One region of the Enterococcus sp. DIV1314a genome, then DNA from elsewhere that is predicted to be linked to it. Evidence: predicted binding sites of a transcription regulator. Region 1 holds the regulator's gene; each other region holds the start of a gene.

What was found. Region 1 encodes CtsR, which represses protease genes until heat stress. Its sites were predicted from a motif close to TTGGTCAAAAAAGGTCAAANA; they were not measured.
Region 2: the regulator CtsR is predicted to act here: its motif matches at 2,636-2,656, upstream of clpB (ATP-dependent chaperone ClpB).
Region 3: the regulator CtsR is predicted to act here: its motif matches at 1,991-2,011, upstream of clpP (ATP-dependent Clp endopeptidase proteolytic subunit ClpP).

What each region holds. Positions count from the first base shown of each region.
Region 1 is NZ_JBIOQP010000001.1:906,688-911,642, forward strand. It holds gene IGI68_RS04420 (peptidase U32 family protein) at 1-86, opposite strand, end outside; gene IGI68_RS04425 (ATP-dependent Clp protease ATP-binding subunit) at 493-2,991, opposite strand; gene IGI68_RS04430 (CtsR family transcriptional regulator) at 2,997-3,467, opposite strand; gene pknB (Stk1 family PASTA domain-containing Ser/Thr kinase) at 3,611-4,955, opposite strand, start outside.
Region 2 is NZ_JBIOQP010000001.1:2,031,842-2,036,796, forward strand. It holds gene IGI68_RS09645 (Nif3-like dinuclear metal center hexameric protein) at 1-56, shown strand, start outside; gene pepT (peptidase T) at 78-1,310, shown strand; gene IGI68_RS09655 (lysylphosphatidylglycerol synthase transmembrane domain-containing protein) at 1,479-2,528, shown strand; gene clpB (ATP-dependent chaperone ClpB) at 2,709-4,955, shown strand, end outside.
Region 3 is NZ_JBIOQP010000001.1:179,775-184,729, reverse strand. It holds gene IGI68_RS00920 (ABC transporter ATP-binding protein) at 1-1,181, shown strand, start outside; gene clpP (ATP-dependent Clp endopeptidase proteolytic subunit ClpP) at 1,299-1,880, opposite strand; gene IGI68_RS00910 (hypothetical protein) at 2,081-2,599, shown strand; gene miaA (tRNA (adenosine(37)-N6)-dimethylallyltransferase MiaA) at 2,631-3,563, shown strand; gene hflX (GTPase HflX) at 3,556-4,809, shown strand.

The DNA of each region.
Region 1 (4,955 bases):
TCTTCCCCAAAATAAATCGTATCGACCATCGGAAGAAGTGCTTCCGCTTGCGCCATTGATTCTACTGTTGTAATTATTTCAATCATTTCCTTGTCCCCTCCTTGCAACGAACCTATCGTATCACAAGGTTTCACGCTTTCCAAGAACTTTTGTTGCTTTTTTCACTAATTTTTCACATAGTTTGTGATTCAATCGATAATGAAATGAATGTTCCAACGCCTATAATACGCATTTTATCATTCGAATATGATCTTTATCCCTATTTTTGTGATTTAAAATACGATTCTTTTGACTATTTTGTACACTATTTTCAATAAAAGAGACCATCCTTTTAAAAAACGCAAAAAAGCTACGACAACCGTCACAGCCTTTTTGCGTTACATATGTATTTACTTGCTCGATAGGTGATAAAAAGATTGTAAAACTTATAGTGTGGATGAGTGTTCGAATCATTCTCCGAGCAAAAACGACTTCGATACACTCCTTAGTCCTTTAAACTTTTTGCAACGTTCCTTTTGGTTTTTGCTCGCGAACATTTAATGTCACGACACCTTTCGAAGCGCCAATCGTAACGGAATCTCCTAAGTGGATTTGCCCCATTAATAACGCCTCACTCAAACGATCCTCTACTTCTTTTTGTAAAGCTCGACGAATCGGTCGCGCGCCATATTCTGGATCAAAGCCTGCTTTTCCAATCACATCAAGAGCCGCAGGTGTGATTTTCAATTGAATCTCTTGCGCTGCTAAACGTTTGATGATCGAACGACTCATAATTTTCACGATTTCATGGATTTCATCTTTTTCGAGCGAACGGAACACGATGGTTTCATCAATTCGATTTAAGAATTCAGGGCGATAGGCCTTCTTCAGTTCTTCTAAAATCCGTTTTTGCATCGCTTTGTAGTCTTTTGAAGCATCGACGACATTAAAGCCAACATTCTTTTCTTCCCGTAATTGTGTTGCGCCAATATTTGACGTCATAATTAAAATCGTATTACGAAAATCGACTTTCCGACCTTTGGCATCAGTTAAGTAGCCGTCATCTAAGACTTGCAATAAGATATTAAAGATGTCAGGATGCGCTTTTTCTACTTCATCCAGCAAAATAACCGAGTATGGTTTTGAACGAACTTTTTCGGTTAATTGTCCTCCTTCTTCATAGCCGACATACCCTGGAGGAGATCCGATTAAACGACTCGTACTATATTTTTCCATAAATTCTGACATATCAACCCGAATTAAGGAATCTTCGCTCCCAAACATCGCTTCAGCGAGTGCTTTTGCGAGTTCGGTCTTCCCAACACCTGTTGGACCTAAAAACATAAAGGAGCCGATTGGGCGATTGGGATCTTTCAATCCACTCCGCGCTCGACGAATCGCACGCGCAATCGCTTTAACCGCTTCATCTTGTCCGACAACCCTTTGGTGTAAGACTTCTTCTAAGACAAGTAAACGCTCCGATTCTTTTTTCTCCATTTGTCGAAGAGGGACGCCTGTCCACTGAGAAACAACGGTCGCAACATCTTCTTCGGTCACTGTGTCGCTATACCCTTCGCTTGCTTTCATTTCTTTAAAAGTCGCTTCAGCGAGTTCTTGCGCGAGTTCTTTTTCGCGCAAACGAATTTCCGCAGCTGCTTCAAAGTTTTGCTGGCGAATGGCTTGTTCTTTTTCTTCAGCTAACGCTAATAACCTTTCTTGAATACGAACAGTATCCGCGAGTTCATCCGCTTTATCTAAACGAACTTTCGCAGCCGCTTCGTCCATTAAATCAATCGCTTTATCGGGTAATTGTCGTGAATTGATGTAGCGCACAGATAATTGGACCGCTGCGCGTATCGCTTCATCTAAAATTTCTACCCCATGATGTTCTTCGTATCGTGGACGTAACCCTTTTAAGATGGCTTCGGCTTCTTCTGGATTTGGTTGATCAATTTGCACACGAGCAAAACGACGTTCCAAAGCAGAATCTTTTTCAATGTATTTTTGATATTCGTCTAGTGTGGTCGCTCCAATGGTTTGCAGTTCTCCACGAGCTAATGCTGGTTTTAAAATATTGGCCGCATCAATTGCCCCTTCTGCACCACCGGCTCCGATTAACGTATGCAGTTCATCAATGAAAAGAATGACTTGACCGTCACGATAAATTTCATCAATAATTTTTTTCATCCGATCTTCAAACTCGCCACGGTATTTTGTCCCCGCAACTAATCCACCCATGTCTAACATCATTAATCGTTTTTGTTGCATGTCACGTGGGACTTCACCATCAATGATTTTTTGAGCGAGACCTTCTACAATCGCTGTTTTACCGACACCAGGTTCTCCTACGAGTACCGGATTATTTTTCGTACGACGACTTAAGATTTGAATCAAGCGTTTGACCTCGTTACTACGTCCCACGACTGGATCCAGGCGTTTTTCACGGGCTAATTTCGTTAAATCACGAGCCAATGAGTCGAGTACCGGCGTTCCTTCATTTTGTGCTGGATTTTGACGCGCTTTTTGTGGTTGGCGGCGCGCCATATTCCCTGCTTGACCTCTCGATTCATTAAGACCCATTTTCTTTTTCAAAAGTTGACGCATTTTCGCTAAGCTGAAGCCTAAATTTAATAAAATACGTGCCGATAAGATTTCTTCATCGCGTAACATGCCGAGTAATAAATGTTCTGTCCCAATTTGCCCTACACCTAAGCGCTTGGCTTCATCCCCTGCATAAGCAAAAATTTGGCGTGCTCGTGGCGAATAAGGTAAAAAGCTGCCAACTGGGTATTCTTTTACGATACCATATCCCGTAATGTGTTCGATCTCTTCTCGAATGTCATTTTCTGTCACATTCATTTCCCGTAACGTTTTGCCAGCGATGCCATCTTGTTCAATGACCAACGCAAGTAATAAGTGTTCTGATCCAACTGCCTGATGTTTAAAATATTTGGCTTCTTCCTGAGCAATCGCTAAGACTGCTTTTGCTCGAGGGGTAAATAATTCATCCATGACATTCACTCCTTTTCTTCATAACTCAATCGTTCTAAGACGCTGTGTAAAATTGCCGAGCGAATGGCATGCTCGTCTTCGGAACAACCTAAGACCGCTTTACTCACAATTGTTAACAACAGATTCCCTTCTCGTTTTGTCAATAATTCTTCTTCATATAATTTATGGATAATTCCTTGAGCATCTCTTTCTTCTAGTTCCTTATCAAATAGTTGATTCACTTGCGAGAGAAATTGATGACGGTTTGAGATATTCACTTTTTCAATGCGAATATAGCCCCCACCTCCGCGCTTACTTTCAACAGTATAGCCTCTTTGAATCGTAAAACGTGTATTAATCACATAATTTATTTGTGAAGGGACACATTTAAACAAATCAGCCATTTCGGTTCGTCTGATTTCAATCATTGAATGTTCTTCAAGAATTTTCTTTAAATAGGCTTCAATAATATCAGATGTATTTCGTGGATTCTTCATTCGTACCCTCCTTGACTAATATTGACCTTCATTATACTGAATTTTTCCTCACTTGAAAAGGAGAAGGGGTTAACCCACGAGAAAAAAGCTTGATATCCCAAACGAATCCTTGGCATATCAAGCTTTTAAATGTTATAGATTTTCTAAAAAGGGACTTGCAAGGTCGTAGCACCGTTCACGACTTGACTAATTTCTTCACCGTCATCGCGTTGAACATAGATGGTTGCGGACTCCCCTTCTAAAACCGTGACTGCGATTGCTAAATTTTGGGAACTATTACTTGAATTCAAAGAGATTTGAGACACTTGTCGTCTTGTCCCATTTTCATCCGTTAACAGTACTGTCACCATTTGTTCTGGCGTGCCATTTGGATTAAAAGTCGCTTGGACATTTACTGTAAAGTTTTTCGTGACCGCTTCACTTTCTTGGGATTCTTGTGGTTTTTTCCCTTTTGAGACCGTAACGTTTACACGTGTCCCTTTGGATACTTCTTCACCAACACCCGGTTGTACCGCAATAATCCGATCTTTTTCAACGGTATCATCATACTCTTCCGTTGGTACAGCTTCTAATCCTTCATCTGCTAATAATTTTTTCGCCGCTTCCAACGTTTGGTTAATCACGTCAGGAACCTTCACTAACTCTTCCCCTTTACTAATCGTTAGGGTAATCGTCGTTTTACCAGGAATCGCGTCTTCTCCCACACTTGGGTCTTGCGCCATGACGGTTCCTTGAGCAAAGTCACTACTATAAGCTTCTTCAAATTCAATTGGATTACTCCCCAAACCAAGCGTCTCCAAGTTCTCCCGAGCACTTTCGCGCGTATTCCCTGTTAAATCAACCATTCGGACAGGTTCTTTTCCTTTACTAACAGTGAACTCTACTTCGCTTTCTTGCGGATTGACTTCTGTGCCCGACTCCGGTGTTTGTTCAATAATTTCACCTTCTGGCACGCTGTCATCATAGGCTTCAACAGCAGTAATATTTCGATCCACAAAATCTAAATTCCGTAGCTCACGTTTTGCATCAATCAATCGCACGCCAGTAAAATCAGGCATTTTAATCATATTTTCCCCGCTACTTAGATACAAAATGACTTCTTTGTCTTTTTTGACTTGGGCATTTTTCGCGGGATTTGTTTTGACGACTAAACCTTTGTCGATCTCTTCACTCACGATTTCTTTCACGTCGTCCGCTACGACTAAGCCAGCCGCTTCCAATTGCGCGCGCGCTTCATCCTCGGTCAATTCCGTGACATCAGGAACCGTTACTTGTTGGCCACGGCCACTGAAAACCATGATCGCACCCACGCTCAAAACAAGGGCTACCATAACGAGCAACCAAATCCACCATTTTTTCTTCTTTTTCTTCGGCGCTTCCGCGACTTCCGGTTCAGGTTCAACCGCTGGCGTTGGCATGTCTTTAAACGCTTTTGGCATCGGTGTTTCTGCCGTAATCGGCGTAATAATAATCGTTTCACCTGCTGCT
Region 2 (4,955 bases), 1.1 Mb from region 1:
GGGATGTTGCGATTATTCCTTCCCGGACGAATACGAATCCTTTCCAAGATAGATGATAGATGAGGAGAAAAAGTAAAATGAAATATGACAATTTATTACCCCGTTTTTTACGTTATGTTCAAATTGAAACGCAATCAGATCCAACGAGCAAGACGACACCATCAACGCAATCACAAGTCGATTTTGCGATGATTCTAAAAAAAGAATTAGAAGAATTAGGCATGTCGGATGTTTTTTACAATGAAGCGAATGGTTTTTTAACGGCAACGTTACCTGCAAACACTGACAAGAAAGTCCCTTCGATTGGCTTTATTGCCCATTTAGACACGGCTGATTTTAATGCAGTGAACGTTCAACCAAAAATCGTCGAAAATTACGATGGTGAGTCAACGATTTCGTTAGATGCACAAGGGAAATACACGTTAAATATTGAGGATTTCCCTAACTTAAAAAATTATCAAGGACAGACACTAATTACAACGGATGGCTCCACGTTACTTGGAGCAGATGATAAATCGGGGATTGCAGAAATCATGACGGCCATGGAAGTCTTACTTGCAAACCCTGAAATCAAACATGGTGAAATTAAGGTTGCTTTTGGTCCTGATGAAGAAATTGGTGTGGGCGCGGATAAATTTGACGTCGCGCAATTTGCGGTTGATTTTGCTTATACGATGGATGGCGGTCCCGTGGGCGAATTGCAGTACGAGACGTTTAATGCTGCCCAAGCGGATATTACCATTTACGGTAAAAACGTTCATCCTGGCACGGCCAAAGATACGCTGATCAATGCAGTCTTATTAGGAATTGAATTTAACAATGCCTTGCCGGCTGATGAAGTTCCTGAAAAAACCGAAGGATCAGAAGGATTTTTCCATTTGATGAGCTTTGAAGGAAATCCAGAAGAAGCAAAATTATCCATTATTATTCGTGATCATGACCGTGAAAAATTCCAAGCACGCAAGGAACTTGTCCGCACCATTCAATCTCAAATCAATGCTCGTTTTAGCGAAGAACGTGTCCAAATGACGTTAGAAGATAACTATTACAATATGAAAGAAGTCATTGAAAAAGACATGAGCATTGTAGAACTGGCTAAAAATGCGATGATTGAATTAGGAATTACCCCAATTATTGAACCCGTCCGCGGTGGAACAGATGGTTCGAAAATTTCTTTCATGGGAATTCCTACACCAAATATTTTTGCGGGTGGCGAAAATATGCATGGCCGCTTTGAGTTTGTTGCGTTAGAATCGATGGAAAAAGCAACTGATGTTATTGTAAAAATAGCAGAATTGAATGCGAAATAAATATATTTCATCTTTTCTTTAACTTTAAGTTACCTGCACAATAGCCTGATTAGATTCCCTTTTTCAGCTTTTCACGATAAGGCACCTGTCGCTTACGAAAAAACCATTATTTTCGCATAAATAATGGTTTTTTTTCTGTACACCTCCTCTAAAAATGGTATGATAAGAATGACTGACCAAGAAGGAAGTGGCGATTTGGCAACATCAAATAAGACAACAAATACGATGAAATTTTTAGTAAAAGTACTCATATTACTCATTTTTTTAGCATTTATCGCCTATTATCTACGTGCTTCTTTTGGAGATATTTTTCAGCAATTAGGTCAAACGAGTCTGCGTCTTTTGATTATTGTGACAAGCTTAGGAATGGGTTATTTATTTTTAGAAGGGAAGATGCTCAAAGAAACCGTTGCACCATTCTCTCAAACCTTTACGACCTGGAATGGCATGATGGCTTCCTGTTATACGGCTTTTTACCGACTGATTACATTTGGTACAGGAACGATTTTTGCAGAAATTAATTTTTATCATCGTAAACAAATGACGGTTTCTCAAGGTGTTGGCGTTGCGATTTTACGATTTATTTTTTTTAAGATTTCGACACTTACCATTGCTATAATCGCGTTAAGTTTGAGTTTTAGAGAATTATATGCCACGTCGCCTAGTTTTTTCTGGGTATTGATTATGAGTATACTGATTAATGCGGCACTCTCTGGAGGACTCCTTTTGGCGGCCTTATCAATCAAATTGCAAATTGGATTAATGAGTTTGTGCAATCGTTTTTTAAAAAATGACAAAGCACGTGCTGTAGTTGATCGAGGAAATATCCAAATTAATGCCTTAAGACGAATGTTACACGAAACGATGCAAAATAAAACGGTACTGTATAAAGTCTATTTTTGGAGTATCGTGAAAATTCTCGCGTGGTTTATTATTCCGTATGCCTGTTTAGTCAGTGATTATCCGGAAATAAATATTTTCTGGACGATTGGTTTAATTAGCTTTGTCACCGTGATTGCGGGTGTTATTCCTACGCCGGCTGGTATCGGTTCATTTGATTTTGCCTATCTAGTTGTTTTTAGAGCGTTAGTTGGAACTGTCGATGCGGCGTCTTCGTTGTTACTGTATCGTTACGCGACATTCTTGATTCCGTTTTTAGTAGGCCTAATCTATGTCGTTTCAACGAATGGGTTCATCAAGCGTGAGCTAAAAAAATAGAGTAAAAAGAGAAGGTGGATGCTCTTTTTACTCTATTTTTTCATTTTTTTTACAACATTGAAATGATTATAGTGCCTTCTTCAATAGCGATTATTTAAAAAGGTTTTTATTTGACCAATGTTGACCAATTGATTATAATAATAAATGAAGTTAAAACTTCAAGATGGGAGGAACAACTAAATGAATATTGAAAAAATGACTACCACTTTACAAAGTGCACTGTCTGAAGCGCAACAAGTCGCGATTACCCGTCATCATCAAGAAATTGATATCGTTCATTTATGGAAAATTTTTATGCAACCAAACCAATTTGCTCGTAACTTCTATGCAGATGCAGGTGTCGATGTGGATGCTTTTGAAACCGAAATCGACAAAGAACTCGATCGTCGACCAACTGTTTCTGGTGGGAATGTCCAATACGGGCAATCGATGAGTCAAAATTTATTTCAATTGTTTAATGAAGCCGATCAACTAAAAAATGCGTTTGGTGACGAGTATTTATCAACGGAAATCGTTGTCTTAGCCTTAATGCAATTAAAAAATTATGTCTTAACGAAATATTTAAAACAACAAGGAATAACTGAAAAAGAATTACGTAAAAATATTGAAGAAATTCGAGGAGGGGATCGTGTGACATCACAAAATCAAGAAGAACAATACAAAGCGCTTGAAAAATACGGTGTTGATTTAGTTCAACTTGTGAAAAATGGTAAGATGGATCCAATTATCGGACGTGATGAAGAGATTCGAGATGTGATTCGAATTCTAACCCGGAAAACAAAAAATAATCCGGTTTTAATTGGGGAACCAGGGGTCGGTAAAACGGCCATTGTTGAGGGTCTGGCACAACGAATTGTTCGTAAAGACGTACCAGAGAATTTAAAAGATAAAACCATTTTTTCATTAGACATGGGCTCGTTAATTGCCGGTGCGAAATTCCGTGGAGAATTTGAAGAAAGACTAAAAGCGGTCTTACAAGAAGTCAAAAAATCAGAAGGTCGTATTATTTTATTTATTGATGAAATTCATACAATCGTAGGAGCTGGAAAAACGGAAGGTAGTATGGATGCTGGGAATATTCTCAAACCAATGCTTGCCCGAGGAGAATTGCATACGATTGGCGCAACGACGCTCGATGAATACCGTGAATACATGGAATCAGATAAAGCGCTCGAACGTCGTTTCCAAAAAGTACTCGTTCAAGAGCCAACGGTCGAAGATACGATTTCGATTTTACGTGGACTGAAAGAACGTTTTGAAATTCATCATGGCGTAAACATTCATGACAACGCCTTAGTTGCGGCTGCCGTGTTATCTGATCGTTATATTACCGACCGCTTTTTACCTGATAAAGCCATTGATTTGATGGATGAAGCATCGGCGACAATTCGAGTGGAAATGAACTCCATGCCAACAGAGTTAGATCAAGTGATTCGTCGTTTGATGCAATTGGAAATTGAAGAAGCCGCTTTGAAGAAAGAGTCCGATGATGCTTCTAAAAAAAGATTAGGGGTTCTTCAAGAAGAGTTAGCTGAATTACGAGAAGAAGCCAATCAAATGAAGATGCAGTGGGAAACTGAAAAAGAAGAAGTCAATGTCTTATCCAATAAACGAGCAGAAATTGACAAAGCGAAACATGAATTAGAAGATGCGGAAAACAATTACGATTTAGAAAGAGCGGCGGTTCTACGTCATGGCACAATTCCGCAATTAGAAAAGGAATTAGCTGAGCTAGAACGAAAAAATCAACTCGAACAAGGGAAAATGGTCCAAGAATCTGTAACGGAAAATGAAATTGCAGTAGTCGTTGGTCGTCTGACCGGTATCCCCGTTACAAAACTCGTAGAAGGTGAACGGGAAAAACTGATGAAGTTAAATGAGACACTTCACCAACGAGTAATCGGTCAAGATGAAGCCGTGAATGCAGTGAGTGATGCCGTGATTCGCTCACGAGCAGGTTTACAAGATCCGAATCGTCCGCTAGGTTCGTTCTTATTCTTAGGACCTACTGGGGTTGGGAAAACGGAACTCGCTAAAGCGTTAGCGGAAAATCTATTTGATGCTGAAAATCATATGGTCCGAATTGATATGAGTGAGTACATGGAAAAACATGCGGTTTCTCGTTTAGTCGGAGCACCTCCAGGATATATTGGCTACGAAGAAGGTGGACAGCTTACAGAAGCAGTACGCCGCAATCCTTATACGATTGTCTTACTCGATGAAATTGAAAAAGCCCATCCAGATGTCTTTAATTTGTTATTACAAGTACTCGATGATGGACGCTTAACGGATTCAAAAGGTCGCGTAGTTGACTTTAAAAATACCGTATTGATTATGACAAGTAACATCGGTTCCCAACTCTTATTGTCAGGTGTAACTGCGCAAGGGCATATTTCTGAAGAAGTGGAAGAGCAAGTGTTGCAAACG
Region 3 (4,955 bases), 730 kb from region 1:
TTAATCAGATGCAAAATGCACTCGGTGAAATGAATGGCTATGTTCAAGAAAGTATGACAGGTTTTAGTATTTTAAAAGTTTATGGACGTGAACAAGCGGCACTTGAAGGCTTTAAAAAGACTAACCGCAAATTACAATATTACGGATTTCGCTCCGCCTTTATCTCAGGGTTGATGATGCCACTCGTTCAGTTAACAGCCTATTTAGCGTATGTCGTTATTGCGGTAGTCGGAAGCTTTTATGTGATTGGTGGGGTGATTGTCCTTGGTCAATTACAAGCCTTTATTCAATATATCTGGCAAGTGAGCCAACCAATGGGAAATATTACGCAGTTATCTGGAGTGTTACAAAGTGCCTCTGCTTCTGCTAAACGAGTTTTTGAAATTTTAGATGAGCTCGAAGAAATCGAAAATGAAGTGGATGAGGCTTTACCAGAAGTCTTTCATGGGGAAGTCACTTTTGAGCATGTGGACTTTGCTTATTCGCCTGATAAGCCACTGATTAAAGATCTGAATTTTACGGTAAAGGCAGGTCAAACAGTGGCGATTGTCGGGCCAACTGGTGCAGGGAAAACTACCCTTATTAATTTGTTGATGCGCTTTTATGATGTAAATGCTGGTGCGATTAAAATTGATGGGGTTGATACGAAAAAGATGGCTCGCAGTGATGTCCGCTCTTTATTTGGGATGGTTCTACAAGACGCTTGGCTCTATGAAGGGACCATTGCGGATAATATTCGCTTTGGGAAGTTAGCCGCAACTGATTATGAAGTCGTGGATGCTGCGAAAACGGCGAATGTCGATCACTTTATTCGGACCATGCCTGAAGGGTATGAAATGTTTATTAATTCTGAAGGTGATAATATTTCACTAGGACAAAAACAATTAATGACGATTGCGCGTGCGGTTATTTCGAATCCAAAGATTTTAATTTTGGATGAGGCGACTAGTTCTGTGGATACTCGTTTAGAAGCTTTGATTCAAAAAGCGATGGACAAGGTCATGGAAGGCCGGACAAGCTTTGTTATTGCGCACCGTTTATCGACTATTCGTGATGCAGATTTAATTTTAGTCATGGACAAAGGATCCATTATTGAACAAGGAAACCATCAAACATTACTTGCAAAAGGCGGCTTTTATGCCGACCTTTATAATAGCCAATTTTCAGAAGAAGCGGAATGATTGGTGAAGGAAAATATGAAACGCGATTATTTCCAATTGGAATTTGAGTCAGTTCGATTAAACAAAAGCAGGTCTCTGAGATTCATCAGAGACCTGCTTTTGTGCTATCAGCTACTATTATTTTGTTACCATGACTTCATCAACAAGACCATAAGCTTTTGCTTCTTCAGCAGACATGAAATTATCACGATCTGTGTCTTTTTCAATGACTTCAATTGGTTGGCCAGTCCGCTCTGCTAAAATTTTATTTAAGCGATCACGGGTTTTTAAAATATGGCGCGCAGCAATTTCAATTTCAGTTGCTTGTCCTTGAGCACCACCTAATGGTTGGTGAATCATGACTTCTGCATTTGGTAAGGCAAAACGTTTACCTTTTGCACCAGCGGCAAGTAAGAAGCTACCCATTGATGCAGCCATTCCCATTACGATTGTTTGGACGTCGGCTTTGACAAAGTTCATTGTATCAAAGATCGCTAAACCTGCTGTCACGCTACCGCCAGGAGAGTTAATGTAAAGATAGATATCTTTTTCTGAATCTTGCGCATCTAAGAAAAGAAGTTGAGCGATAATCGTGTTCGCTAAATCATCGGTTACTTGACCACTCAGCATAATAATGCGGTCTTTTAATAAACGAGAATAGATGTCGTAGGCTCTTTCGCCACGAGAAGATTGTTCGATAACTGTTGGAATTAAGTTCATAGGAAAAAATCCTCCTTGATTAATATTTGCTAAATGTTAACTATAGCATATCATATTGACGACTGTTTACATAGCTTCGTTGCTTATTTAGCTAAGGAAATTATAACGGAAAGGTCAATAAAGGTCAAATAAAAAAGATTAAAAAAAGGAAGAAGATATGGTAGAATGGGGGAAGAGAATCAAAGGAAGGAATGGTTGAAATGGCAATGTTTGTGATCGGTATGAGTGGTGTGCTTACGGGTGCTCTTCTGGTAATTCTTGGTTTTTATATTCAAATGAACTATTTAGAGCGAAAAGAAAAAAAACAGCGATTACTGGAACACAAAGTCAAGGAAATCGAAACGCTGCTTGCATTAAATAAAAAAGTCATTGAGATTTTAGAAAAACGAATGGTGATGATGGACGAATACGTGAGTTTTGACGCGTTCGATGATTGTTACATTACGGTCGATGACTATATTTACTTACAGTCATTTGCGGCCCATAATAGTTTTTATTTACCGAATTACTTTTTAGATGAATTTTTTAAACAAATTTCAACGCGGAAAGTTGTGTTATCGCCGACTGAAACCGTTTCGTTGGGCGGCTATACGTTTAAAGGTGGCCGTGTCTTGATGGAACAACTGTCTGATAAAATGACTGAAATGATTTATGAACGAAAAAATCAATTAACCCGCTTAACAAATGAACCGTTACTTCTTTTTAAATATAAAGGATAAGGTCAAAATAGGAGATAATGTGAGAAAAAGAATGGATAAAATCATTGTGATTGTTGGCCCTACGGCTGTAGGAAAAACCGCGCTTAGTATTGAACTAGCTAAAAAATATGATGGCGAAATTATTAATGCAGACTCAATGCAAGTTTATCGTGGGCTTGATATTGGCACAGCTAAAGTGACAGCCGATGAAGCAGATGGGATTGCGCACCATCTGATTGATATATATGAACCAAACGAAACGTATACGGTGGCTGATTTTCAAAAAAAAGCACGAGAAAAAATCAACGAAATCACGAGTCGTGGGAAGTTGCCGATTGTGGTAGGTGGCACAGGACTGTATGTTCAAGCACTGATTTATGATTATCAATTAGGAAAAAAAGAGGAAGTAGACGATTACCAACTACGAGAAAAGTATACACAATATGCGCAAAATCATGGAAATCTCGCACTTTGGGAACAATTAAAAGCGAAGGATGAACTAGCAGCTGAAAAAATACATTTTAATAATCAACGCAAAGTCATCCGTGCGCTTGAAGTGTTTGAGTTAACCGGGCGAAGTATTATTGCGCCAAAAGAAACACCCCAAAAATGCTATGATGATTTTTTAATTGGGTTGACCACAGATCGCACTTTGCTATATGAACGGATTAATCAGCGCGTGTATCAAATGGTGGAGCAAGGGTTAATGGAAGAAGCACGCAGTCTGCTGGCTTTTCCTGAATCACAAGCAGCATTAGGAATCGGTTATCAAGAATTTTTTCCTTATTTTGAAGGGAAAGTTCCACTAGAAACAGTGATTGAAGAAATTCAACTACATTCCAGACGGTACGCGAAGCGACAGTTGACTTGGTTCCGAAATCGCATGGCGCCTCATTGGTTCGATTTAGTTCAAGCACCAGAAACAATTGTTACCTTAGAAGAGCAAATCAACACTTGGTTGAAAGGAGTGAAGCAACATGACTGAAACGAAACAAGAAAAAGAACGTGTGATCATAGTGGGTGTGGAGCATGAGGGGAATTATCAGTATTTTGAGGAGTCCATGCTCGAATTAAAGAATTTAACGAAAACAGCCGAAGGTGAAGTTGTTTTTTCTTTAACGCAAAAAAGACCCCAAATCGATCGTCGAACGGTCATTGGAAAAGGAAAAATAGCCGAATTGGTGACGTTAATTGAAACCTACGAGGCGAATTTGGTTATCTTTAATCATGAGTTAACCCCTCGTCAAAGTCAAACGATTGGCGATGCTTTAGGCATTCCAGTCATTGATCGCGTGCAAGTCATCTTAGATATCTTTGCGATGCGTGCCCGTTCTAAAGAAGGAAAACTACAAGTAGAGTTAGCTCAATTGGAATATTTATTACCACGCTTGATGGGACAAGGGAAAATGATGTCGCGTCTAGGCGGCGGGATAGGGACGCGGGGACCTGGTGAAACGAAATTAGAAACCGATCGTCGGCATATTCGCAACAAAGTGACCATCATCAAAAAGGAATTAAAAGAAGTTGAAGCGCATCGGACTCGGACACGCCAAAAACGTCAAACCAATGATACCTTCCAAATCGGACTAATCGGTTATACGAATGCCGGGAAATCAACGATCTTAAATGCTTTAACAAAAGCGCAGACTTATGAAGAAGATCAATTGTTTGCGACATTAGATCCATTAACTAAAAAGTGGCGTTTACCGGAAGGGTTTGAAGTAACATTGACTGATACCGTAGGCTTTATTCAAGATTTACCTACACAATTAATCAATGCGTTTCATTCGACCTTAGAAGAAAGTCGTAATATGGATCTCTTGCTGCATGTCGTTGATGCCAGCTCTGATAATCGTCAACAACACGAAGAAACCGTCCTAAAATTAATGGAGGAACTTGATTTAACAGGGATTCCTGTTTTAACCGTTTATAACAAAGCGGATCAAATGAACCCCGCTACATTTGTTCCAACGTTATTTCCTAGTGTCTTAATTTCAGCGAAAAGTTTGAGTGGCAAAGAACAATTAAGTCAAGCCATTAAATTATCCATAATGGAAATTTTACAACCTTATACGTTGACCGTCGCTTCTCATGAAGGAAATACCTTGAATCAACTTAAAAAAGAAACATTACTCGTCACAGCAGATTTTGATCCAGAAACCCAACGGTACGTAGCCAAAGGTTTCGCGCCACCTTATTCTTTTGCCATTCGGTTAATGGAAGACAATTGATATAAAAAAAGAGGTGCCTTAGGGCGTCTTTTTTTATTTTTAAGCGAAATGAACTAAGAAATTGGTACGAGTTAGCGCTAGTAAATCATCATTTCGATGATGAACAACACAATATCCATCATTTTTGGGCAGATTTTCCATGGAGA